Regions from separate parts of the Rhodococcus rhodochrous genome, predicted to be linked through region 1. Evidence: riboswitches for the same ligand, from Rfam matches in the RefSeq annotation. Region 1 holds a riboswitch; the other holds the start of a gene.
What was found. A riboswitch is a leader RNA that binds a small molecule or an ion and turns the genes downstream of it on or off. The one in region 1 is predicted to bind cyclic di-AMP.
Positions count from the first base shown of each region.

Region 1 (12,030 bases):
CTCGGAGATGCGCTGCCCGGTCTTGCGGTCGGGGTAACGCCCGCGCCGCAGATCGGGCTGGACCGCTGCTTCGAGCAGCTTGATCATGTCCTCGACCATGCCGTGCAGCTCGTCCGGCGCGCGACGCTTCTGCTGGGCGGGAGCCTCGCGGCGACCCTGCCGCAGCGTGGGCTGCTCGAGGAGCTCGACCTTCAGCGCCTGCGGACCCCGGCGGCCCACCGCCATACCGAACTCGACGCGCTGGCCGGGCTTGAGCGCTTCCACTCCCTCCGGGAGCGCCGAGGCGCGGACGTAGACGTCCTCGCCCTCGTCCTGGGACAGGAAGCCGAAGCCCTTCTCGACGTCGTACCACTTCACCTTGCCGGTCGGCACCGCGCTCACCTGCTCCTCGACAGCTGTGCCCCACAGTGGGGCAACCGTTCAACATGCAAAACAACGCGCCCCGACTCGGTCGAGCGGGACGCGTGGACACCTGTCAGTGTACCCGCAGAGGTGGGTCCGCCCCCGAATCGTCTTCCCGCTCCCGGACGTCACCGTCCGTCCTTGCGGCGACTACCGTGGTCACGTGGGTACTTCATCTTCGGATTCGTCTGCCGCCCCGCGTAACGGCCTCCTGAAGGCCGCGATCGCCTGCTTCGTCGTCGGTGTGGTGGCGGTCGTCGCCATCTTCCTCATTCCGGCGCTCACCGACGGCAAGCCCGGGCTCGTGCTGTATCTGTTGACCCTCGCATGGCCGTTGGGCTTCGCCCTCGCCATCGCCTTCGCGCTGCGCTCGGGCCGGCGCGCTCGGAACGGAGACCGGACATGAGGATCCTGCTCAACATCATCTGGTTGATCTTCGGCGGGCTGTGGCTCGCGCTCGGCTACTTCGCGGCGGGTCTGATCTGCTGCATCCTCATCATCACCATCCCGTTCGGCATCGCGTCGTTCCGGATCGGTATCTACGCGCTGTGGCCGTTCGGCAAGACGACGGTCGACAAGCCGACGGCCGGCACCATGTCGCTGATCGGCAACGTCATCTGGATCCTGGTGGCCGGTATCTGGCTGGCCCTCGGCCACATCGCCACCGCGCTTGCCATGGCCATCACGATCATCGGCATCCCGCTCGCCGTCGCGAACCTGAAGATGATCCCGATCTCCCTGATGCCCCTGGGGAAGGAGATCGTTCCTGTGGATGCCCGCCCGAGTTACATGTGATCTTTCTCACATAACGAGCGGATAACGAGCGGGACTCGAAACGGAATTCCGGGTACCCGGACCCCACTACCTGGGACTTCATCCCCTGGTCCGCGCCGCGCACGTCTGTCGCCACGCGAATCGGCGCGTTATCAATTGGTGACACTTCGCCCTCGGAACCGTTACCGTCATGTCCGGTCGAACCGCCTGGCTCGACCGGTCCGGAACCGCCGCGCCAAATTCCTGTCCCGTGGTTCCGGAAGTCCCGACGAACGATCCACAGGGGACAGGAAACGGGGGACCCACCGGTCTCCCAGGAACCGATCGGCCCACAGCCGGACGGTGTCCAGGAGGCCCGGGCCGACGCAACCGCGACGGTCCTCGGGGTGAAGCCGAAGGCGCTCCCAACGGAGCGACACGGCCGGGCGACCTCTTCAGCCCGAACCCGACAGCTGACCTCGTAGGTGCGTACGGAGAGGAACACGGAACCGACATGAGCGGACGCCATCGCAAGCCCACCAATACCGGTCGTACCGTCGCGAAGTTCGCGCTGACGGGCGCAGTCCTCGGCGTCACGGGTGTCGCGTTCAGCGGCACGGCCGCTGCCGCCCCCGACTCCGACTGGGACCGCCTCGCACAGTGCGAGTCCGGCGGCAACTGGGGAATCAACACCGGCAACGGCTACCACGGTGGCCTGCAGTTCTCGCCGAGCACCTGGAACGCCTACGGCGGCCAGGAATACGCCGCCTCGGCCAGCCAGGCCAGCCGCGAGCAGCAGATCGCCGTCGCCGAGCGTGTTCTCGCCGGCCAGGGCTGGGGCGCATGGCCCTCCTGCTCGTCGAGCCTCGGACTGTCGAGCGCGCCCACGCAGCGCTCCGTCGACGCAGCGCCCAGCGCGCCCGCCGAGACCCCCGCGCCGGCCATCCAGAACGTTGTCCCGCAGCTTCCGGAGACCCCCGCTGTCCCCGCCGAGGTCCAGGGCATCCTGGCCGGCTTCGAGCAGGGCGTCACCGCACTCCAGGAGGCCGGTGTCGAGCTCGACCCGAACATCCTGGACGCCGTTCGCGCGGTGCTCCCGCAGTAACACCCCGAACATCCCGGAAGGGCCCCGCACCGTTCACGGTGCGGGGCCCTTCCGCCTATGCGGACGACCTTCGTTCATCCCTCACGCACGACGACGCCCGGCCCCACGAAGGGACCGGGCGTCGTACGGAAGAGCCTGTTCGGTGATCCGCGATCGGATCAGCGGTTGATCACCGTCTTCGGATGCGTGTAGGGCAGGTCCTCGACCGGCAACGGGAACACGGTGTCCTCACCGTACGGGGAGAGCGGACCGGAACGCGTGGACGACAGTTCGGTGACAGCGTGCTCACCGTCGGCCAGCTCGGGCCATCCGTGGTCGACGTAATGCTTTTTCGAAGAGGTAGCCATGCGCTCATTTTGGCAGGTGAGTTCGGGGCCTGCTACCGCAGGTCTCTAATCTGGAGGGGATGTCCCCGACCACGCCCGCTCCCGACACCGCCTCGGACTCCCTCGCCCGCTGGCTGGCAGGTCGACGCGACACGGATCTGGCCGCCACGCTGCGCGCCCGTCCCGATCTCGTGGTGCCGCCACCGGCGAGCATGAACGTGCTCGCGAGCCGAGCGCAGCAACGCGCCTCGGTGTTCCGTGCGGCCGACGAACTCGACACCGCCGCCTTCGGGATCATCGAGGTGCTGGCCCGTCTCGGAGCGATGGACACCCCCGTCTCCCGCGCCGCCGTGCTCGACGAGGTCTCCGGCCGTATCAGCGCGAGGAACGTCGACCGGATCCTGTCCACCCTGCGCTCGCTGCTGCTCGTGTGGGGGTCCACAGACGAACTGCGTCTCGTCGCCGCCGCCGTGGACGCCGTTCCGTGGCGCGTCGGACGCACCGGCGACGTCACCGGACCGTCCCGGCAGGAACTCGACGACCTCCTCGCGGCTCTTCCGCCCGAGCAGCGCAGCATCCTCGACACCCTGTCGCGTACGTCCCCGATCGGTCGGACCCGCGACGCCGCAGCGGACACCCCCGCCGACCGGCCCGTGCAGAAACTGCTCGCCGCCGGACTGCTCTTCCGCATCGACGACGAGACCGTCGAACTCCCCCACCGGGTGGGCCAGGCACTGCGCGACGACGCCCCCTTCGATCCGGCGGCGCTCGCTCCCCCGCGCGCACCGAAACCCACCCGATCGACCGCCGACGTCAATGCGACCGCCGCCGGCGCCGCCCTCGAACTGCTGCGGCACTGCGAAGACGTTCTCGACATCCTCGGTGCGCAACCCGCCCCCGTCCTCAAGGCCGGTGGGCTCGGTGTCCGCGAACTGCATCGCATCGGGAAGGCGGTCGGACTCGACGACGACGAGACGGCGCTCGTCGTCGAGGTCCTCGCGGGTGCCGGTCTGATCGCGCGGGGCCTCCCCGACCCGCCGACACCCGGGGACGACGATCACTGGGCCCCCACCACCGCCACCGACGCGTGGCTCGCGTCCTCCCCCGCCTACCGCTGGGCCGTGCTCGCCGGTGCCTGGCTCGACCTGCCGCGCCGACCCTGGCTGATCGGCCGGCGCGACCAGAACGACAAGCCGGTCGCCGCACTGTCCGACGAGGTGAAGTCCCCCACCGCCGCCCGCGACCGACGTCTGCTGCTCGACGTCCTCTCCGACGTGCCGGCAGCGGGCACGGACGTCGCCGACCTGCGTGCCGCTGCGGCGTGGCGTCGTCCACGCTGGGCGGGTCGCTTCGACACCACGAGCGTCGTGGAGACCGTGCGCGAGGCGACGACACTCGGTCTCGTCGCGCACGGCATGCTCGCGTCGCCGGGCAAGGCGCTGCTGCACGGCGGCGACGCCGAGGCCGAGATGGCGGCGGTGCTCCCCGAGCCCGTCGACTACGTGCTCGTCCAGGCCGACCTCACGGTCGTCGCCCCCGGGCCGCTCGTCCCCGAACTCGGCGAGCGGATCGCGCTCGTCGCCGACGTCGAATCGGCCGGTGCCGCGACCGTCTACCGGATCGGCGACAGCAGTATCCGGCGCGCGCTCGACGCCGGGCTCGGCGCGAGCGACCTGCACGGCCTGTTCGCGACGCATTCGCGCACCCCGGTGCCGCAGTCGCTCACCTACCTGATCGACGACGTCGCGCGTCGCCACGGACGCCTGCGGGCCGGTGTCGCGACGTCCTTCGTCCGCGCCGACGATCCGGCTCTGCTCACCGAGGTGCTGTCCGCCCCGGTCGCCGCGACGCTCGCCCTGCGCGCAGTCGCCCCCACCGTCGCGATCTCGCAGGCGCCTCTCGCCGAGGTGCTCACCGAGCTGCGCACCGCTGGTTTCGCTCCCGCCGGGGAGGACGCCTCGGGAGCGATCGTGGATCTACGGCCCCGGGGTGCCCGCGTCGCGATGCCGCGCGCCCGGGCCCGCTACGCCGGGCCCACCGCGCCGAGCGACGAACAACTCGACACCCTCGTGCGCACGCTGCGCGCCGGCGACCGTGCGGAGGCCGCGACACCGACGGCCTCGGCACGTGGTGACGGCAGCCGATCCGGCGGTGCGGCGACACTCGCGCTGCTGCAACTGGCTGTGCACGGCAAGCGCAGCGTCACCCTCGGCTACGTCGACGCGCAGGGGGTGGCGACGCGCCGCATCGTCGACCCGGTGTCGGTGGGCGGCGGGCAGGTGCAGGCCTTCGACCCGGCGACCGGCTCGGTGCGCAGCTTCGTCCTGCACCGTGTCACGTCGGTGGCGCTGGTCGACTGACGACGGACCCGGGTGCGGTCGATCAGGCATCGCGCGGAACCGCCCACCACCGGCCCGTGGGCGGAGAGGCTCAGCGCTGCGTCGCGAACCGCGCGAACGCCCTGCCGACTGTGAACTGGTTCTCCGGCCGCGGGAGCCCATAGTGCCCACGCAGGGTGGATTCGGTGTACTCGGTGCGGAACAGACCGCGCTCCTGCAGGATCGGCACCACACCGTCGACGAACTTCTCGAGCCCCGACGGCAGCACCGCGGGCATGATGTTGAAGCCGTCGGCCGCGCCGCTGTGGAACCAGTGCTCGATCGTGTCGGCCACCTGCTCGGCCGTGCCCGCGAAAGTGCGGTGGCCTCGACCGCCGCCGAGGCGTTCGATGAGCTGCCGCACCGTGAGGTTCTCCCGTCGCGCGAGCTGCACGATGAGCGTGTACCGGCTCTTTGCTCCCTCGATCTCGTCCTCGGACGGCAGGTTCTCCGGCAGCGGCTCGTCGAGCGGAAGCTGCTCCGGCCGCAGCCCGAACCGTTCGGCGAGCTGGCGGCGGGCGTACTCGGGCGAGATCAGCCGGGCCAGTTCGGCGTCGAGTTCACGCGCTTCCTTCTCCGTATCGCCGATGACGGGCACGATGCCAGGGAGGATCAGCACCTGCCGCGGGTCGCGGCCGACCTTGCCCACGCGGTCCTTGACGTCGTCGTAGAACGCCTTGCCCTCCTCGAAGGTGGGCTGGGCGGTGAAGATCGCCTCGGCGTACAGCGCGGCGAAGTCCTTGCCGTTCTCCGACGAGCCCGCCTGCACGAGCAGCGGGTAGCCCTGCGGCGACCGCGGCACGTTGAGCGGCCCGGCCACCGAGAAGAACTCTCCCTCGTGTTCGAAGGTGTGGACCTTCGCGGAGTCGGCGTGGATCGCCGCCTCCTTGTCGGCGACGATCGCGTCGTCCTCCCAGCTGTCCCACAGCTTGGTCGACACCTCGACGAACTCGGCGGCCCGCGCATAGCGGCTCTTGTGCGCCGGCACGCCGTCGAGACCGAAATTGCGGGCGGCGTCGTCCCCGGCGGTGGTGACGATGTTCCAGCCGGCACGTCCCCCGCTGACGAAGTCCAGCGATGCGAATCGCCGCGCGAGGTTGTAGGGCTCGTTGTAGGTCGTCGACGCGGTCCCGATGAGACCGATCCGCTCGGTGGCCGTCGCGATCGCGGTGAGGATGATCGTGGGTTCGAGCTTGCCGCTCGGACGCCGCTCGGGATTCGCGAACAGTACGGGGCTGTCGGCGAGGAACACCGAGTCGAACCTGCCACGCTCGGCGGTGCGGGCGAGCGAGATGTAGTGCTGAATGTCGAGATTCGCGTTCGGGTCGCTCTCCGGCAGACGCCACGCCGCTTCGTGGTGGCCGATGGGCATGAGGAAGGCGTTGAGGTGCAATCGACGATCGGTCATGTCTTCTCCTGTCGTGAAAGGTCTTTCGTCACGGTTGTGTGATGACACCGAGGGCGGTGAGGAGGTCTTCACGGATGTCCCGGAAGCCGGGATCCGTGATGGAACGGGGTTTGTCGAGATCCACGTGGCGGTCGACGGCGATGCGTCCTTCGTCCAGCACGACGATCCGGTCGGCGAGCACGATCGCCTCGTCGACGTCGTGGGTCACGAGCAGCACGGTGGGACGGTGCGCGCGGACGAGGTCGTCGAGCAGTCCGTGCATCCTGATGCGGGTCAGGGCGTCGAGCGCGCCGAACGGCTCGTCGGCGAGCAGCAACTGCGGCTCCCGTACCAGGGCTCGGGCCAGCGCGACACGCTGTTGCTCCCCGCCCGAGAGTTCGAGCGGCCAGGCGTCCTCGCGCCCGGCCAGGCCGACCTCGGCCAGCATCTCGGATCCCCGGCTCCTGCCCTGCCTGTCGAGACCGAGCGTGACGTTGTCGAGCACGCGCAGCCAGGGCAGCAGACGGGAGTCCTGGAAGGCGACGGAGACCTTCTCCGGTACCGCGAGTGCGCCGCCGCGGATCTCCACGTCGTAGTCGAGGCCGGCAAGAGCGCGCAGCAGAGTGGACTTCCCGGATCCGCTCCTGCCGAGCAGGGCGACGAACTGCCCGTCGGGGATCTCGAGGTCGAGTCCGTCGAGCACGTTCCGGTCGCCGAAGCCGCGGATCAGGCCGCGGATGCGTACGGCGCTCATCCGCCCAGCGTCTTCCGCCAGGTGAGCGCCCGACGCTCGAGCAACCGGAGACCGGCGTCGGATGCCAGACCGAAGACGCCGTAGACGAGCAATCCGACGAGGATGACGTCCGGCTGACCGTAGTTCTGGGCGTTGAACATCATCTTGCCCAGGCCGCTCACAGCGTTGATGCTCTCGACCACGATCAGGGTGAGCCACGCACCGGTCACCGCCAGGCGCAGACCGAGGAAGAATCCGGGCAGCGCTCCTCGCAGCACCACCTTCCACACGAACTGTGCGCGCGTGAGACCGAGGACCTCGGCGAGTTCGACGTAGCGCTGTTCGAGCGCCGTGAGGGCGTTGTGCGTCTGGATGTAGATGGTCACGACCGTCCCGAGTGCGATCACCGTGATCTTGAAGGTCTCGCCGATGCCGAGCCACAGGATCAGCAGCGGGATGAGACCCAGCGTCGGGATCGCACGCTTGAACTGCACAGGGCCGTCGATCAGGGCTTCGCCGGTGCGGGTCAGACCGGATGCGAGTGCGAGCGCGGTGCCGATGACGCATCCGATCACGAAGCCCAGCACGGCACGGCTCAGCGATGCCAGGATGTGTTGTTGCAGAGTTCCTTCCGCGACGAGCTCGACCGCGCTGGTCACCACGGTCCAGGGAGCGGAGAGCTTGCGGTCGTCGATCCATCCGGCACCCGACCCGAGCGCCCACACGGCGAGCAGCAGAACCACGCCGGTCATGCGCGAGAACGGGACGGCCTTGCGGAGGCCGAGCCGCCGGAGCGGCCTGATCCCCTCCGTCGGTGGCGGATCGACGGGGTCCGGCGGGCGGGCGCCGACCTCCACCGGTTGTGTCAGTGTGCTGGTCACGAATCCGACCCCTTCCGGTACTCCTGCGGAACCGACTCCGCAGCAATCGTTTCGAATCTGCGATCGAAAATCTGCTCGACGTCGAACTCGTCGAACCATCCGGCCTCGTCGAGCAGTTCCGAGGTCTCCTGCGTCCATTCGATCGCGGAGTCCCAGTCGGTGGGATATGCCGGTTTCTGGCCGACGGTGTCGACGATCCGCCTGCCGTCCTCGTACGAGACCCCCTCGCTCTCGACGTAGTACTTCCGGATCCACTCGTCCCGGTTCTCCCATGCCCAGACGTCGCCCTGCGCCCACAGCGGGATGAACTCCTTGATCGCTGCGACCTTCGCGGGGTCCTCGAGCACGGACACCGGAGCCCACAGAACACTCAGCGCGTCGACCTCGGGCGTGAACACCCCTCGCGCACCCTCGGTTTCGTACTGGTTCAGGTACTTCGTGAGGGTCGGTTCCGCCAGCGGTGCGACGTCGACCTGTTTCGCCTGGAGAGCCGTGAGGAACTGTGTGCTCGGCAGTTCGACGAATTCCACCTCGTCGAGGCCGATTCCGGCCGACTTCAGCGTCCGGAGCACGACGACACCCTGAGCCTGCCCCGGCGACAACGCGATTTTCCTGCCGCGCAGGTCGTCCAGCGAATCGATGTCGGTACCGGGTGCCGTCGCGAGCGAGTACTGCGGCGAATCCTTCTCGCGTACGGCGACAATCCTGGCGTCGAGCCCGGTGGCATGGGCCTGGATGGGAGGAATCGCCGCATTGGCCGCGAGGTCGACGGCGTCGCCGCGGAACGCCTGGATGACGTCGGGACCGGCCGAGACATCGGGCCAGTCCGACACTGTGAACGGCAACTCGTCGATACGGCCGGTCGCCTCGAGCTGGATACGAGTGGGCTTGACCGCGATGCTCAACGACGTCCCTGGTGGAACCTCCTCGGGGAGTTCGGCGTCGGCGGACAATCCCCCGGTCGAACCGCCGACGCACCCTGTGAGCACGACGCTCAGTGCGGCCGCGACGACGATCGGAGCGCGCGATCTTCGAGAGCGCACGAGTGAGGACACGGTCATGAGAACTCCTTGCGAAGGTGATGGGCGCGACGTCGCGCGAATACGCCGACGCGCACTACCGGAAGACGAACGGGAACCCGAGTGCGGGCCCGACCTCGAGAACAGCAGTCCCGGGAACAGCAGTCCCGAAATCAGCGGTCGCGGTACGGAGAACAGCGACAGTGCGGACAACCGCGGAACCGCGATCGGTGGACGACGCGACACGCACGGTGTTCGCGACGCGAGGCACTGCGGCCTGCGATCACGGTCCGGCCCATCGCTCTCCCCCGTCTGTCCGGGCTGTGGACATCCTTCCGTCTGCACAGCATCGCCGGTGACGGTATCGGCCGCGCGGAACTCCGCGACAGGGATCGACGCACGGTGAAATCAACTCCGGACACCGGAATACGGAATATTTCAGTGCTGTGTTCGGATGGCGCACAGAATAATTCGAGCGACTGGCTTTTTCCGGGAAATGACGTATGGTGTGGTCCTGTCGAGTGGTTGTTCATCGAAGATGGAGTGACAATGGCCGACAAGGGCAAGAATCCGAAGAAGCCAGCGAAGTCCCTGAAGGAACGTCGCCAGGAGAAGCGGCAGAAGGCCGTCGAAGCCGGCGAGTTCATTCATAAGCGGAAGCGGAGCTGAATCCGGTTGCAGGCCATGGATCTCGAAATCGCAGCGCTCGAAGCTCTGTACGACAAGATAAGTGGATTGTCCGGTCGGGAAACGGGCACCGACGCACAGCGGCACGGATATCGCGCCGCATTGGCGCGTGCACGGGTGTTCGTTCTCGACGAGCGTGCCGGCGCGATGAAACAGCCGGCCTGAGAAAAGAGAAATCGGTACTGGAATGAAGCGGACGCTGCATGCCCTGGACAAGATCCAGGAACGACTCGAATCGGAACTGGATTCGAGATCTCCCGCCTCCGAGAAGGACGCCGGTTACCGGTCCGGTATCTCCGAGGCACTGGTGTGCGTGATGGAGGTGCGGCAGTCGCTCGCACGGTGAGTACGCCGTGAAACCGGTCGGCCGTGCGTTCCCGCCACGGGGGAACGCACGGCCGTACACCGTCGTGGTGGCGCGGTACGGCCCGAACCTGGAGAATGGGAAAGTTCTACTTTCCATCCACAGGAGGCACTCGTGGCCGACGGACCGCTCATCGTCCAGTCCGACAAGACCGTGCTTCTCGAGGTCGATCACGAACGGGCGAACGAGGCGCGGCAGGCGATCGCACCGTTCGCCGAGCTCGAACGCGCCCCCGAGCACATCCACACCTACCGCGTGACGCCGCTGGCATTGTGGAACGCCCGTGCCGCCGGTCACGACGCCGAGCAGGTCGTCGACGCGCTGGTGTCGCATTCCCGGTTCGCCGTCCCGCAGGCGCTGCTCGTCGACATCGTCGACACCATGAGCCGCTACGGGCGCCTCCAGCTGGTCAAGAACCCCGCGCACGGCCTGACCCTGGTCAGCCTCGACCGGGCGGTGCTCGCCGAGGTCCTGCGGAACAAGAAGATCGCCCCGATGCTCGGTGCGCGCATCGACGACGACACCGTGATCGTGCATCCGAGCGAGCGCGGACGCGTCAAGCAGATGCTGCTGAAGATCGGCTGGCCGGCCGAGGACCTCGCGGGGTACGTCGACGGCGAGGCCCATTCGATCTCGCTGGACTTCGAGACGAATCCCTGGAACCTGCGTGACTACCAGGAACTGGCCGCCGACTCGTTCTGGTCGGGCGGCTCGGGTGTCGTGGTGCTGCCGTGCGGTGCCGGTAAGACGATGGTCGGCGCGGCCGCGATGGCGAAGGCCGGCGCGACGACGCTCATCCTCGTGACGAACACGGTCGCCGGGCGCCAGTGGAAGCGCGAGCTGATCGCCCGCACCTCCCTCACCGAGGACGAGATCGGCGAGTACTCGGGTGAGAAGAAGGAGATCCGTCCGGTCACCATCGCCACCTACCAGGTGATCACCCGCAAGTCGAAGGGTGAGTACCGCAATCTCGAGTTGTTCGACTCCCGCGACTGGGGGCTGATGATCTACGACGAGGTGCACCTGCTGCCGGCGCCGGTCTTCCGTATGACCGCCGACCTGCAGTCCCGCCGCCGCCTCGGTCTCACCGCGACGCTCGTGCGCGAGGACGGACGCGAAGGCGACGTCTTCTCGCTCATCGGCCCGAAGCGGTTCGACGCGCCATGGAAGGATATCGAGGCCCAGGGCTGGATCGCCCCCGCCGACTGCGTGGAGGTCCGCGTGACCCTCACCGACGCCGAGCGCATGGCGTACGCGGTGGCCGAGCCCGAGGAACGGTACAAGCTGTGCTCGACCGCGCGCACCAAGATCCCGGTCGTGAAGTCGATCCTCGAGCAACACCAGGACGCCCCGACACTGATCATCGGTGCCTACATCGATCAGCTCGACGAGCTCGGTGAAGCGCTCGACGCCCCGGTCATCAAGGGTTCGACTAAGACGAAGGAACGCGAGGCGCTGTTCGACCGGTTCCGGTCGGGCGAGTTGAAGGTGCTCGTCGTGTCGAAGGTCGCGAACTTCTCCATCGACCTGCCGGAGGCCTCGGTCGCGATCCAGGTGTCGGGCACCTTCGGCTCGCGTCAGGAGGAGGCCCAGCGTCTCGGGCGGCTGCTGCGTCCGAAGCACGACGGCGGCCAGGCCCACTTCTACTCCGTCGTCTCGCGCGACACCCTCGACGCCGAGTATGCCGCGCACCGCCAGCGGTTCCTCGCCGAGCAGGGTTACGCGTACCGGATCACCGACGCCGACGACCTGCTCGGACCGCAGATCGGCTGACGCGGAGCGTCCCTGCGCGACGCGTCACAGGGACTCCGTGTCACAGCGGCCGGTATTCCTGTTCGGGACGGCCGGTGGTGCCGTAGCGCAACTGCATCCGGAGGCGTTTCTTCGCGACGAGCGCCGCGAGATAGCGCTGGGCGGTCGCGCGCGACACCCCGATCGTCACGGCCACCTCCCCCGCCGACATCGGTTCCGGTGATTCCCGGAGCGCCTGCATCA
Region 1 is NZ_CP027557.1:1,024,140-1,036,169, reverse strand. It holds gene C6Y44_RS04890 (cold-shock protein) at 1-372, opposite strand, end outside; gene C6Y44_RS04885 (hypothetical protein) at 566-808, shown strand; gene C6Y44_RS04880 (YccF domain-containing protein) at 805-1,197, shown strand; cyclic di-AMP (ydaO/yuaA leader) riboswitch at 1,485-1,659, shown strand; gene C6Y44_RS04875 (resuscitation-promoting factor Rpf1 domain-containing protein) at 1,670-2,260, shown strand; gene C6Y44_RS04870 (hypothetical protein) at 2,419-2,607, opposite strand; gene C6Y44_RS04865 (helicase-associated domain-containing protein) at 2,667-4,946, shown strand; gene C6Y44_RS04860 (LLM class flavin-dependent oxidoreductase) at 5,017-6,372, opposite strand; gene C6Y44_RS04855 (ABC transporter ATP-binding protein) at 6,401-7,126, opposite strand; gene C6Y44_RS04850 (ABC transporter permease) at 7,102-7,965, opposite strand; gene C6Y44_RS04845 (PhnD/SsuA/transferrin family substrate-binding protein) at 7,962-9,026, opposite strand; gene C6Y44_RS04840 (hypothetical protein) at 9,669-9,836, shown strand; gene C6Y44_RS04835 (hypothetical protein) at 9,859-10,017, shown strand; gene C6Y44_RS04830 (DNA repair helicase XPB) at 10,150-11,808, shown strand; gene C6Y44_RS04825 (response regulator) at 11,849-12,030, opposite strand, start outside.

Region 2 (12,030 bases), 2.3 Mb from region 1:
CGGCCTCACCGGCGGCGGTGACGGCACGCACGAGGTTCATCGCGGCGCTCGCGTTCGCGTAAGCGCGCACGAGGCGCGACGGATCGTGCCTGCGCACCTCGGCATCGGCGACCAGCGAGTTGACCATGTCGCCGCGGTAGGACGGCAGACCGAGCGCGTCGGTGTCGGACGAACGAGGCTTGGCGTACTGGCCGGCGATCCGCGCGACCTTCACGACCGGCGTCGACGCACCGTAGGTCAGCACCACCGCCATCTGCAGCAGCGTGCGGATGTTGCCCTTGATGTGCGGCTCGGTGTTGTCCGCGAACGTCTCGGCGCAGTCGCCGCCCTGGAGGAGGAAGGCCTCACCGCGAGCGACGGCGGCGAGCTGGTTCTGCAGCTCCTCGACCTCGCGGGGCACGGTGATGGGAGGCACGCTCTCGAGCACGGTGCGCATCGCCGCGGCCTGTTCCTCGGGCCAGCTGGGCTGCTGCAGCGCCGGCTTTGCGAGCGCCGCGTCGAGGTTGGCACGCAGCTCCTCGGGCAACGGGGGAAGTTCGGGCAAGCGGTCGATCGGCACGTCGACAGTCCAGTTCACCCGTCCAGGATATGGCGTGACGGCCGGAAGCGGCGCAGCACCCCGTTACCCGCGTCACCGCGACCGGCGAGCAGCCTCGATCGCTTCGAACTTCGCGAGGTTGTGGCGGGCGTCGGCGAGCGCGTCGTGGTTGTCGTCCGGCGCCGGGGGCAGGGGCGGTGAGCCCGAGTCCTCCCAGTACTGCCGGAGCTCGCGGGTGAAGCGGGGCAGGACGTCCGGGAGTTCGGGCATGGTGCCCCACAGCTGGACGAGCACGACGTGGTCGTAGGCCCCGATCCACGCCCACAGTTCGGGCCGGATGCCCGGTCGGGGCACGAGGAACTTCAGCAGGTCGTCGCGGATCCTCGATCGCGACTTCCAGGCGGGGTGCGCCGGGGGCGGGAGCTTCGGGAGGACGTTGCGGCGCACCCAGGCTCCGGCCCGGGTCGGGTCGAATTCGGTCGACACCGCGTAGAACTCGCGGCCGTCCTCGCAGGCGACACCGATCGAGACGAGTTCGATCGTGCGTCCGTCCTCGATGAACTCACAGTCGTAGAAGTAGCGCACCTGCTCACCCGGCACGCGTGTCGGGAACGCGGTCCGCGACGGAACCGTCCTGCGGCGGGGTCGCGGCACTGCCGTTCGTCGACGCGCCCGTGTCCCCGGCCCCCGACTCGTTCGCCGAGCCCTTGTTCTTGAGGGAGGCGGCGTAGATGTCGACGTACTCCTGACCCGACAACTGCATGAGCGAGTACATGACCTCGTCGGTGACGGTGCGCTCCACGAACCTGTTTCCGCCCATGCCCTCGAACCGGGAGAAGTCGATGGGCTCGCCGATCCGGACGGTGATCTTCGCCGGTCGCCACATCTTCGACCCGATGGGGTTCATCCGGTCGGTGCCGATCATGGCGACGGGGATCACGGGGACGCCGGTCTCCAGCGCCAGTCGCGCGAGGCCGGTCTTGCCCTTGTAGAGGCGTCCGTCGGGTGAGCGGGTGCCCTCGGGATAGATGCCGAGCAGCTTGCCCTGGCCGAGCACCCGGACCCCGGCGTTGAGCGCATCCTGCGCGGCGTCGGCGCCGGTGCGGTCGATGGGGACCTGCCCGACCGACGAGAAGAACCAGCGCTGGAAGGCGCCCTTGAGTCCGGTGCCGGTGAAGTACTCGCTCTTCGCGAGGAAGGTGATGCGCCGGCGTACCAGGAGGGGAAGGTAGAACGAGTCGAGGACGGCCCGGTGGTTACTGGCCAGGATCGCCGGTCCGTGCGCCGGAATGTTCTCGCCGCCTTCGAACTTCGGACGTCCTATGAGCCACAGCAGCGGTCCCAGGAGGACGTACTTGAACAGCCAGTACCACATGGCATCCTTCCCGAATCCGATCATCCCCCACACGGATCGGTGCAGCACCGCCCGCCGGTCGACTCTACGACGATGCGACTGCCACTCGCACATCGCCTCAGTGCCCGACCCCACCCTTTCCACGTCGACGTGACGATAATCTCACCTCCGGCGAATCTCACCTACAGGGAAATTCGACGACAGCGGTGGTCGTGAGGTTTCGATCGCGGAGCGGGCGAGATCGGCGGCACCGATGAGCCCGGCGGCGTCGCCGAGCTGCGCGACCCGGACGCGCGCGAGAGGACGATGGCCGGCGCCGGTGGTCACGGCCGCGTAGTGCTCGCGCGCGGCGTCGAGGAACAGCGGCGCGGAACCGGAGACCCCTCCCCCGATGACGACGAGCTCGGGGTCGTAGACGTCGGCGACGAGCGCGAGGCCGAGCCCGAGCCTGCGGGCGAAATCGTCGAAGGCCGCGAGCGCGACGGGGTCGCCGTCGTGGGCTGCGCCCGCGATCCGCCGGCCGGTGAGCGATCCGGGATCCGAGGCGATCTCGCCCGCGAGAACGGACCGCCCGGGTTCGGCCGCGAGCATCTCGACGGTCGTGTCCACGAGACCCGTTCCGCTGCAATACCGTTCCCAGCACCCCTGCTTGCCGCACGGGCAGGGCCGACCGTTGGGCACGACCTGCAGGTGACCGAGCTCGGGCGCCACACCGTAGGCACCGCGATAGATCCTGCCGTCGAGCAGCAGGGCGGCGCCGATGCCCGTTCCGAGCGCGACCATCACCGCGATCGTGCTGCCCGCGGCGGCGCCGAAGCGGTACTCGGCCCAGGCCGCGGCATTGGCGTCGTGTTCGAGGACGACCGGCAACCCGAAGCGTTCGGTGAGCGTCTCGGCGAGCGGCGTATCGCGCCAGGGCAGATGCGGCGCGAACCGCACGGTGGTGCGGTCCTCGGTGAGGAAGCCCGCGACCCCCAGCCCGACCGCTGCGATGTCGTTGCGGTCGCGCAGATGCTCGACGAGCCGGTGCAGCGCGTTCTCGAGGGCGACCGCGGAGGACGGCGTCTGCGTGCGCACACTGTCGACGACGTCGCCGTTACGGTCGACGGCCGCCGCGCGGATGCTCGTGCCCCCGATGTCGATCCCGACCGTGAGCCCGGGGTCGTGCGTGTTCACGTGCGGAGGTTGACGGAGATCGGCTCGAAGGCCGGGCGATCCCGCGTCGGCGGATCGGGTGTCGGCTCGGGCGGGACGCCACCGGTCGCGGGCAGGAACTGCGCGAGGAACTCCCGCAGCAGCGCGATCAACGCCGCCAGTTTCGACGCCAGCCTGCTGACCAGTTCGTGGTTCTCGCCGCGAACCAGGGCTGCGGCGGCGCAGAGCGGGCACCACGCGCACCCACTCGGGGTGGTTGCGGCCTCGGCGTCACCCGGCGCCGTCGAACCGGGCGCGGTATGAGCCGACGCGTCGCCGGTCGCGGCGACGAACTGCTGCACCGTGCCCTCGACGCGGTCGAGAACGGCGTCGGCGAGCAGCAACAACTCGGAGATCAGGGCTTCGTGATCGTCCCTCACAGCGGCCACACCGCCGGATCCGGTACGAATCGCACCACCAGATCGGTTCCGTCGAACTCGGCATCGGAGACGGTGCACCGGCGCAGCCCCGAAGCGAGTCGCACCCGGCGTCGCATCCCGTCGGCGCCGACGACGAGGTCGTCGCCGATCCGTCCGAGTGTCAGGGACGCGGGATCGGCGAGCGGCAGGTACATGCGCATCGCGTACACCGACTCCACCCCCGTTCCCGATTCGTGCTGCACCCGGACCGGCTCGTCGGTCTCCGACGAGGGAACGGGTGCGTCGCGGCGGAGCGCCGTGGCGAGCTCCTCCAGAGCTGCCAACCCTACCGGCTCCGCGGCGCGGCGCTCGCACACGATCACGGGAACGTCGGTGACGGCCGCCCCGATCTCGGCGACGATCGCCTCGTGCGCGGCCCGTTGGTCGGCGAGCAGCCGCGCGGCCGCACCCGAACCACCCACCGCGGGGACGACTCCGTTGACGACGACCGCGTCGACGCGCATGCCGGACAGAGCGAGCCACGACCGTACCCGTGCGAGCTCGGCACGACCGGCGCGGTCGGGCGTCGCCACGACCACCGCGGCGCTGCGTCCGCGATCGTCGAGCAGGTCGCGTACCGCGGTGATCCCCGACAGCAGCCGATCGAACAGCGCGACGAAGACACCCGTGCGGGGGTCCGGACCGGTGGCCGCTGCGACCCGGCTGTGCTGGGGCCAGATCCGTTCCAGCGAATCGGAGACCGTGCGCGGCGCGGTGAGGGTGCGCAGGGCGTCGGCGGAGGCCGGGGCGTCGACGACGACGAGAGCCCACCTCCCGCTGTCCGCGAGTCGCGCGACCTCGGTGAGCACGAGCAGTTCCTCGACGCCGGGAAGTCCGGTCAGTTCGTCGGGCTCGGGCAGGTCGAACCGATCGGCGTGCTCGTGCGTCCCGGCGAGCGCCGCCATCGACGCGAGGACCGCGTAGCGCGTGCGGAGCAGCTGCAGCGAGTCGATCTCCACCATGTCGAGGTTCTCCTCGACGGTGCGGATGTCCGTCGCGTCGGCGTCCCGGTTCGTGGCCGGGGGCAGGTCGAGCACGTCGCCGAGGGAGTGCGCCCGGTCGATGGACACGACGAGCACGGGCTCTCCCGCACGGGCGGCCGCGAGCGCCTCGGCCGCGGCAAGGGTCGTCTTCCCGGCGCCGCCCTTTCCGAGGAACCATCGCACGCGGGCCGGGGCGTGCCGGACGTTCAGCCCTCCACCTGCTTCTTGAGTTCCTTCAGCGCGGTGTCGGTGATGACCTTCTCCGCCTTGCGCTTGAACAGACCGATCATCGGGATCGTGAGATCCACGGTGAGCTGGTAGTCGACGACCGTCGTGCCGTCGGGGGCCTCGGTCAGCACGTACGAGCCGGACTGGGCCTTCTGGATCTCACCGCTCTCGAGCTCCCAGCTCACGGCACGGTTGTCGGGCGCCCACTTGTACCGCAGGACGTAGGTGTCCTTGACGATGCCGGCGTCGAGGACGAAGCGCACGCGTTCGGCCCGGCCGTCGGGTCGATGTTCCACGACCTCCACGGTCTTTGCCGCCGACACCCACGTCGGATAGGCATCGAAATCTGCGATGACCTCCATGACGCGCTCGGCCGGCGCGTCGATGGTGATCGACCTCTTCGTCTTCTCGGCCATGTGGTGACGGCTCCCTTTCTCGGTCCCTCGGGTGTGCACCGATCAGTCCCGCCCCGAGGGTCTATCACACCGTAGGAACAACGGTATCGGGACGACGCTCCTTCGGTGGCTTCAGTGTCGCGGCGGTTCACCGGCCGGACGACCGGCCTCGAGACGCTGCTTGACCTCGAAGGTCATCACCTTTCCCTGGACCCGGCGCGTACGGTTCATTCCCGCGAGGTCGAGCCCCGCCACCCGCTCGGGCGCGACACCGGCCGGTTCGCAGTGCAGGAAGTAGTGGAGCACCGCGCCGTCGAGAACCGGCTCGATCCACACCTCCATCGTTCCGTCGAGCGGACCCGACACCGTCCACCGGATGCCCTTCTCGGCTCGGTCCTCCCGCACGGTCAGTACGAGATCGGGCCACCATGCACGCCACCGATCGAGGGCCGCGATCTCCTCGGCGATGCGCTCCGGGGGCGCCGCTACGAAGGTCTGGTCCGCCACCTGAATGCTGCTCACGCAGGACAGCTTCACATATCGCGTCGGCGGCCCGTCCGGTCACCCCGCCGACGGCGTCACCGTCTCGTTCGGGGGCGCCGAGGCGTCGAGATAACCGCGCAATCTGGCGCCCAGGACGTCCCACCTCCAATCGGTGGAGACCCACTCGCGACCGGCCGCGCCCATCGCGGCGGCACGATCGGGATCGGCGAGGACACCGGACACCGCGGTCGCGACGGCCGTGACGGAGGTGCCGTCGACGACGTAACCGGTGCGACCGTCGCGCACCGTTTCCGGGGCACCGCCCGACCGGCCGGCCACGACGGGCACCCCGGTCGCGGACGCCTCGAGGTACACGATGCCCAGGCCCTCGACGTCGAGACCGCCGCCGCGGGTCCGGCACGGCATCGCGAACACGTCGGCGATGGTGTGGTGCGCGGCGAGTTCGGCCGACGGCACGGTGCCGGTGAACACGATGTGCTCCTCGACCTCCGTGCGGCAGGCGAGCTCCCGCAGACGCGACTCGTACGGTCCGCCGCCGACGATCACGAGGACGGCACCGTCGATCCGCTTCCGGATCGCGGGCAGCGCGCGGATGAGCACGTCCTGCCCCTTACGCGGCACCAGGCGCGACAGGCACAGCACGGTGGGCCGGTCGCCGAGACCGTAGCGTGCCCGCAGTTCGGCGCGTGCCGCCGGATCGGGCCGGAAGACGTCGGTGTTCACGCCGGACGGCAGGTGTTCGAGACCCGCTTCGGGGCCGAATGCCGAGGCGAACCGCCCCCTCGTGTAGCGACTGACGTAGGTGACGGTGTCGGTGTGCTCGCCGATCTGCCGCAGCGCCTGCCGGGCGGCGGGAAGCATCGACCATCCCACCTCGTGGCCGTGGGTGCTGGCGACGATGCGATGGGCGCCGGCACGGCGCAGCACGGGCGCCAGCAGAGCCAACGGCGCAGCCGCTCCGAACCAGACTGTGTCGCAGTCGTGTTCGGTGAGCAGCCGAGTGGCCCGTCGCGCGACGTCGGGGGTCGGCAGCATCAGCGTCGTGGGATGACGGACGACCTCGAAGGGGACCCGCGCGTCGAACTTCACGTGACTGTCGCCGCGCCACCGCGGCGCGTAGACGACCAGGTCGTCGGACGGCAGCTGATTCGCGAAGGCGTGCAGATAGGACTGGATGCCCCCGGGTCGGGGCGGGAAATCGTTCGTCACCAGCAAGGTCCGCGACATGGGACCACCGTAGAAGCAGCGCGACGGGAAGGCGTCGACGGGTCCCGGGCTCCGGACGGTGCCGATGGGCCCCGGTCCGGACCGTCCCGGTCAGCGGATGTCGCGGATGCGCTCCCCGAGCCAGCGGCTCCAACCGTCCACGAAGCCGGCGGTGTCGACGCCGAGCAGGTCGGTGAGCACGTCGTCGAGCCGCTCGTCGGTGACGGGACCCGCGGCGAGGGCGCGGTAGAGGGAGACGAGCCTGTCGTGTCCGAACTCGTCCGCGGTGTACGCGGCGATCGACCAGGAGCTCTCGTAGGCGAGCGCCGACCGGTCGCCGGTGAAGTCGCCGTCGGCGGGCAGCGACGTCGGTGCACCCGACGCCCGTACCTGCCGGGTCAGCGTCGGCGCGATCCGCTGCACGTCGAGTGGCCCTGTCTCGAGACCCTCTGCGGCCGTGCGGTGGCCGACGTAGTCGGCGAAGCCCTCGAGGACCCACATCGGTGAGCCGTCCACGGTGCCGGCGCGTGCGGCGACGTGCACCGTCTCGTGCGCGAGCACGATCCGGCGGGAGGTGTCGTCGAGCCGGTCGCTCGCGGCCGGGTTGAAGACGATGCGCTGCCCGGTGGCGATCCCGCGCTCGTGATCGACATCGTCGGAGACCGCGACGGCCGCGATGTCGTCGCCGTCGTGCCGGGGTCCGACGAGGTGCGAGAACTCCTCGCGTGTGGACGTCACGACCACCAGTGCGCGTCGCGGCCAGGAATCGCCCCACAGGTCGTCGACGGCCTCGACCACCGACGGCAGGTCGCCGGCCAGGTCGTCGACGAAGGCGGCGTTGTCCGGGTGTCCGATCACGAGCGAGCGACCACCCTCGGTCTGCGCGGTCGCGAGGTGGAGGCTGCCGTGGTCCCAGGGTCCTCGCCAGGTGACGGTCTGCGCCCCGGCGAGATCGGGTGCGTCGTCGGCGATCCGCCAGCCCTGCGGCCGGTGCACGAACAGCACGGTCACCGGCCGTCGGGTGGGTACGTCGTCGATTCCGTCCACGGCGTACCGCAGGTGGACGCGGTGCGCCCGTACCTCGTCGGCCGCGAACCGGGCGATCGTCTCGGGCGGCAGCGGCAGCGCGGGTTCGGAGGCGAGTTCGTAGCCGAGATCGGCGAGGGGAACGACGGCGATCGCTGCGATCCGCTCCCGTTCGGCGTCGAGGAGTTCCGGGGACGCGTCGTCGATCAACTCCGCGAGCGATCCGTCGTCGCCGGTCCGGACCGCATGCGCCCAGTCGTCGAGCACGACCTGCAGTTCGGCCCGTACCCGGCTGTCGGCGTCGTCGGTGTCCACCGGGTCGACGGCCAGTAGCAGTCCTGCCGTGACCAGCGCGACCACGAGTCCGGCCAGGCCGAGACGTTCCCACTTGCGGGTACCGGCGGTGAAGGGCGATCGCGCGGGCACCGCGTCAGTCTAGGTCGGCGTCCGAAGGCGGTCCCGTACGCCCTCGTCCACCGGCGGCGATCCCGCCTCTACCCGGTCAGTACCGCCGGGCGCTGTGGAACGGGAAGCGATCGATCGACTGCACCTTCACCGGCACACCGAAGGTCGAGGCGTGCACCATGTTGCCGTCGCCGACGTACATTCCGACGTGGGAGGCGTCGTCGTAGAAGATCACGAGGTCGCCGGGCTGCAGATTGTCGCGGGAGACGGGGATGCCGCCCTGCGCCTGGGCCTGACTCGACCGGGGCAGCGACTTGCCGACCTGCTGGTACGCCCACACCATCAGTCCCGAGCAGTCGAACTGGTCGGGGCCGGTCGCGCCCCACACGTACGGTGAGCCGATGCGCGACAGGGCGGCGCGCAGCGCGGCGCCGTTGCTGCCGGGGACGAGGTGCTGCAGGATCTTCTCGGCGTCGAGGCCCGGAGGGAAGGGAGTGCCGGCGAGTTCGGCCTTCTCCGCGTCGCTCAGCGCCTCGAAGGCGTTCAGGACCCCTTCGATCTGCTCCTCGAGGTCGGCCTGTCGCCGCTGGAGTTCGTCGCGGAGGGTCTGGGCCTGCTCGGCGGCGGCACGTGCCTCGTCGGCGGCATGCTGTGCGGCGACGGCCGCCTCGGCCGCAGCGGCGGTGGCCGCCCGGAAGCCCTCGACCTCACGCGAGGTCTGCTCGCCCAGGACGTCGAGCAGGACCATCTGGTCGAGCATCTGCTGGGGCGAGTCGCTCACCATCACGGCGAACAGCCGGTTGGTGCGCGCACCGCGGTAATTGGCCCGCGCGAGCTTGTCGACGGTGGGCTTGAAGCGGGCGATCTCGGCGCGAGCGGCGCCGAGCGCCTCGTCGGCCTGGCCGGCACGCACCTCGGCCTCGTGCTGCGCCGCGACCTTCGCTTCGAGATCCGCCCCGGCGGCGTGCAAAGCCTCGGTGGCCTGTTCGCTGCGACGTGACAGATCCGCGAGGTGCTCGAGGCGTGCGGCCGGACTCTCCCCTGCGGGTTGCGCCGTCGCCGGCGCCAGAGTGAAACCGAGGACCATCATCACGAGCGCGACGACGAGCACTGGACGGCCGGTCCGTCGCCTGTCCTGCACTCGTACGAGGTGCTTCGTCCTGTCGGAAACCACGTGGGCTCGCATCCTTTCCCAAAGGTCTCGATCAGGTTACGGAATTGCATAGGTTTGTGTCTACCTGCGAGTAGCCCTCCCACGCAGCGGCCGTTTGTGCAAGCAGTTCGCGCATCGGCAGGGACGTGCAGACACACGAGGAGGGTGGGTCCGGTACGTACCGGACCCACCCTCCTCGGCAGTGCGTCGGCGCTGGAGCGGGGGGGTGCTCAGACCGATCGGAAGCGACGGGGCGCCGTCGATCAGAAGCGACGGGCGCCGTCGACCGGCATCGAGTTCAGCGGTGCGATCTTGACCGGCTGGCTCGAGGTGGAGGCGTGCACGATGTTGCCGCCGCCGATGTAGATGCCGGTGTGGCTGCCGCCGTAGAACGACACGACGTCACCGGGCTGCAGAGCCGCGACGTCCACCGGGGCACCGGCGGAGGCCTGCTCGTAGCTGGTGCGCGGGACGCTCAGACCGGCCTGCTTGTAGGCCCACTGCACGAGACCCGAGCAGTCGAAGGAGCTCGGGCCGGCGGCGCCGTAGACGTAGGGGGCACCGATCTTCGACTGTGCGGCGTCGGCAGCGCGCTGGCCGACGGAGCTGAAGGGGGCGGTGAAGGAACCGGCCTGAGGCGCGGGGGCCGCCTCGGGGGCCGGCGGAACGATGTTGGCGATCTCCGGCGGCACGGTCACACCGGCCGGGAGGTCGAACGTTCCGACACCGGGAATGTTGATCGGCTCGGCCATCGCCGGGCCGGCCGAGACGGTGACTGCTCCGAGAGCAATGGCACCGGCGACGAGTGCGCGCCGGACGGTGCGCTTGCTGTTGTTCGAAACCACGAGGGGACGTTCTCCGTTTCTTCCGTTCACCCGCCGACCGAGTTAGCTGACGGGTTCGGGCCGGAAGATCAGCCCTACCCCTCCCCGCGAGCGGCGGAGGGGATTCACCCCGAGTACTACGTGTGGGTCCCCGGCTCGCTGCTCCCGCAGACGGGAGAAGCGATTAGGCGGTAACCGTGCGGCTCCGACCCGGGGGTGGGGCGGGAAACTCTCCGCTCGGTCTCGAAAAGATTACGAAACGGCATCGGTGAAGTCGACCGCCTCACCGTGCGGCCCGATCGTTTCGGCCCGCCCCTGGGGGAATGCCGCCGCGGGGCAACGGTCCGATAACGGCGCGGTAACGGGCACCGTTCGACGCGCCTCCACCAGAGGGAGGCTCGGCGCCCGTTTCATCCGAGTCCTTTCCGGAAGAACCAGGTCAGGACACCCTGACTCGCCGACCTTCGACGAGGCGATGCGCCCGATTCGCCGGAGTGCCGTCCTCGGAGGCCGATCGGTCTGTTTTCCGGCCTGCGCGTACCCCTCATCGAGCCGAAAAGAACGCAGTGTGATCCTCGTCTCCCCCTGCTTCGAACCCACTCCGAAGCCCGCTCGGCGGCGTGTCGGTGACGCTTCCTAGGCTCTGCCGCATGACCTCGCCGCGACCATCCGCCCTGGGCGTGCAACTCGGTTTCGACGAGCTCGACACTCCCCTGCGCGAGACCACCTTCGTCGTCGTCGATCTCGAGACGACGGGCGGGAAGGCAGCCGAGGACGCCATCACAGAGATCGGAGCGGTGAAGATCCGCGGGGGTGAGGTGCTCGGCGAGTTCGCGACCCTCGTCGATCCGGGACGACCCATCCCCCCGTACATCGTGCAGCTCACCGGCATCACCACCGCCATGGTCTACGCGGCCCCCAAGATCGAGGAGGTGCTGCCCGCCTTCCTGGAATTCGCGTCCGGAGCGGTGCTCGTCGCACACAACGCCGGATTCGACGTCGGCTTCCTCAAGGCCGCCACAGCGCAATGCGAACTCGCGTGGCCCCGCTTCCAGGTGCTGTGCACCGTCAAGCTGGCCCGCCGCGTCCTCGGACGCGACGAAGCGCCGTCGGTGAAGCTGTCCGCGCTGGCCGAACTGTTCCGGGTCTCCACCGTGCCCACCCACCGCGCCCTGGACGACGCGCGCGCCACCGTGGACGTCCTGCACGCCCTCATCGAACGGGTCGGCAACCAGGGCGTCCACAGCCTCACCGAGCTGCGCGACTACATGCCGGTGGTCACCGCCGAGCAGAGGGCCAAACGCGCACTCGCCGCGCATCTGCCGCGCAAACCGGGCGTCTACATGTTCCGCGGCCCGTCGGACGAGGTGTTGTACGTCGGCACGGCGGTCGACCTGCACCGGCGTGTCCGTACCTATTTCACGGGCTCCGAGACGCGACCGCGATTGCGCGAGATGGTCGCGCTCACCACACGCATCGATCACGTCGAATGCGCCCACGGGCTCGAGGCCGGCGTCCGCGAACTCCGGTTGATCGCGGCCCACACCCCTCCCTACAACCGCAGATCGAAGTATCCGATGCGCGGTTGGTGGATCATCCTCACGGACGAGGCGTTCCCGCGCCTGGCCGTGAGCCGCACCCCCGGACCCGACTCGGTCGGCCCGTTCTCGGTGCGCGCCGACGCCGCAGATGTCGCGGCACTGCTCGCGGAGATGTGCGGTCTGCGCACGTGTACGCGCAGGATCGGCCGTACGGCCCGCCACGGCGACCGCTGCCCGCCCGTCGCCGTCGGGGGCTGCGC
Region 2 is NZ_CP027557.1:3,338,807-3,350,836, forward strand. It holds gene C6Y44_RS15525 (class II 3-deoxy-7-phosphoheptulonate synthase) at 1-577, opposite strand, end outside; gene C6Y44_RS15530 (polyadenylate-specific 3'-exoribonuclease AS) at 632-1,123, opposite strand; gene C6Y44_RS15535 (lysophospholipid acyltransferase family protein) at 1,128-1,913, opposite strand; gene C6Y44_RS15540 (ROK family glucokinase) at 2,055-3,068, opposite strand; gene C6Y44_RS15545 (hypothetical protein) at 3,065-3,475, opposite strand; gene C6Y44_RS15550 (ArsA family ATPase) at 3,463-4,671, opposite strand; gene C6Y44_RS15555 (SRPBCC family protein) at 4,695-5,132, opposite strand; gene C6Y44_RS15560 (polyketide cyclase / dehydrase and lipid transport) at 5,244-5,633, opposite strand; gene C6Y44_RS15565 (glycosyltransferase family 4 protein) at 5,673-6,842, opposite strand; gene C6Y44_RS15570 (hypothetical protein) at 6,933-8,273, opposite strand; gene C6Y44_RS15575 (C40 family peptidase) at 8,350-9,393, opposite strand; gene C6Y44_RS15580 (C40 family peptidase) at 9,669-10,250, opposite strand; cyclic di-AMP (ydaO/yuaA leader) riboswitch at 10,266-10,430, opposite strand; gene C6Y44_RS15585 (DEDD exonuclease domain-containing protein) at 10,880-12,030, shown strand, end outside.
Region 2: it holds a riboswitch for cyclic di-AMP, as region 1 does, so the genes downstream of both, C6Y44_RS15580 (C40 family peptidase) here and C6Y44_RS04875 (resuscitation-promoting factor Rpf1 domain-containing protein) in region 1, are expected to answer to the same signal.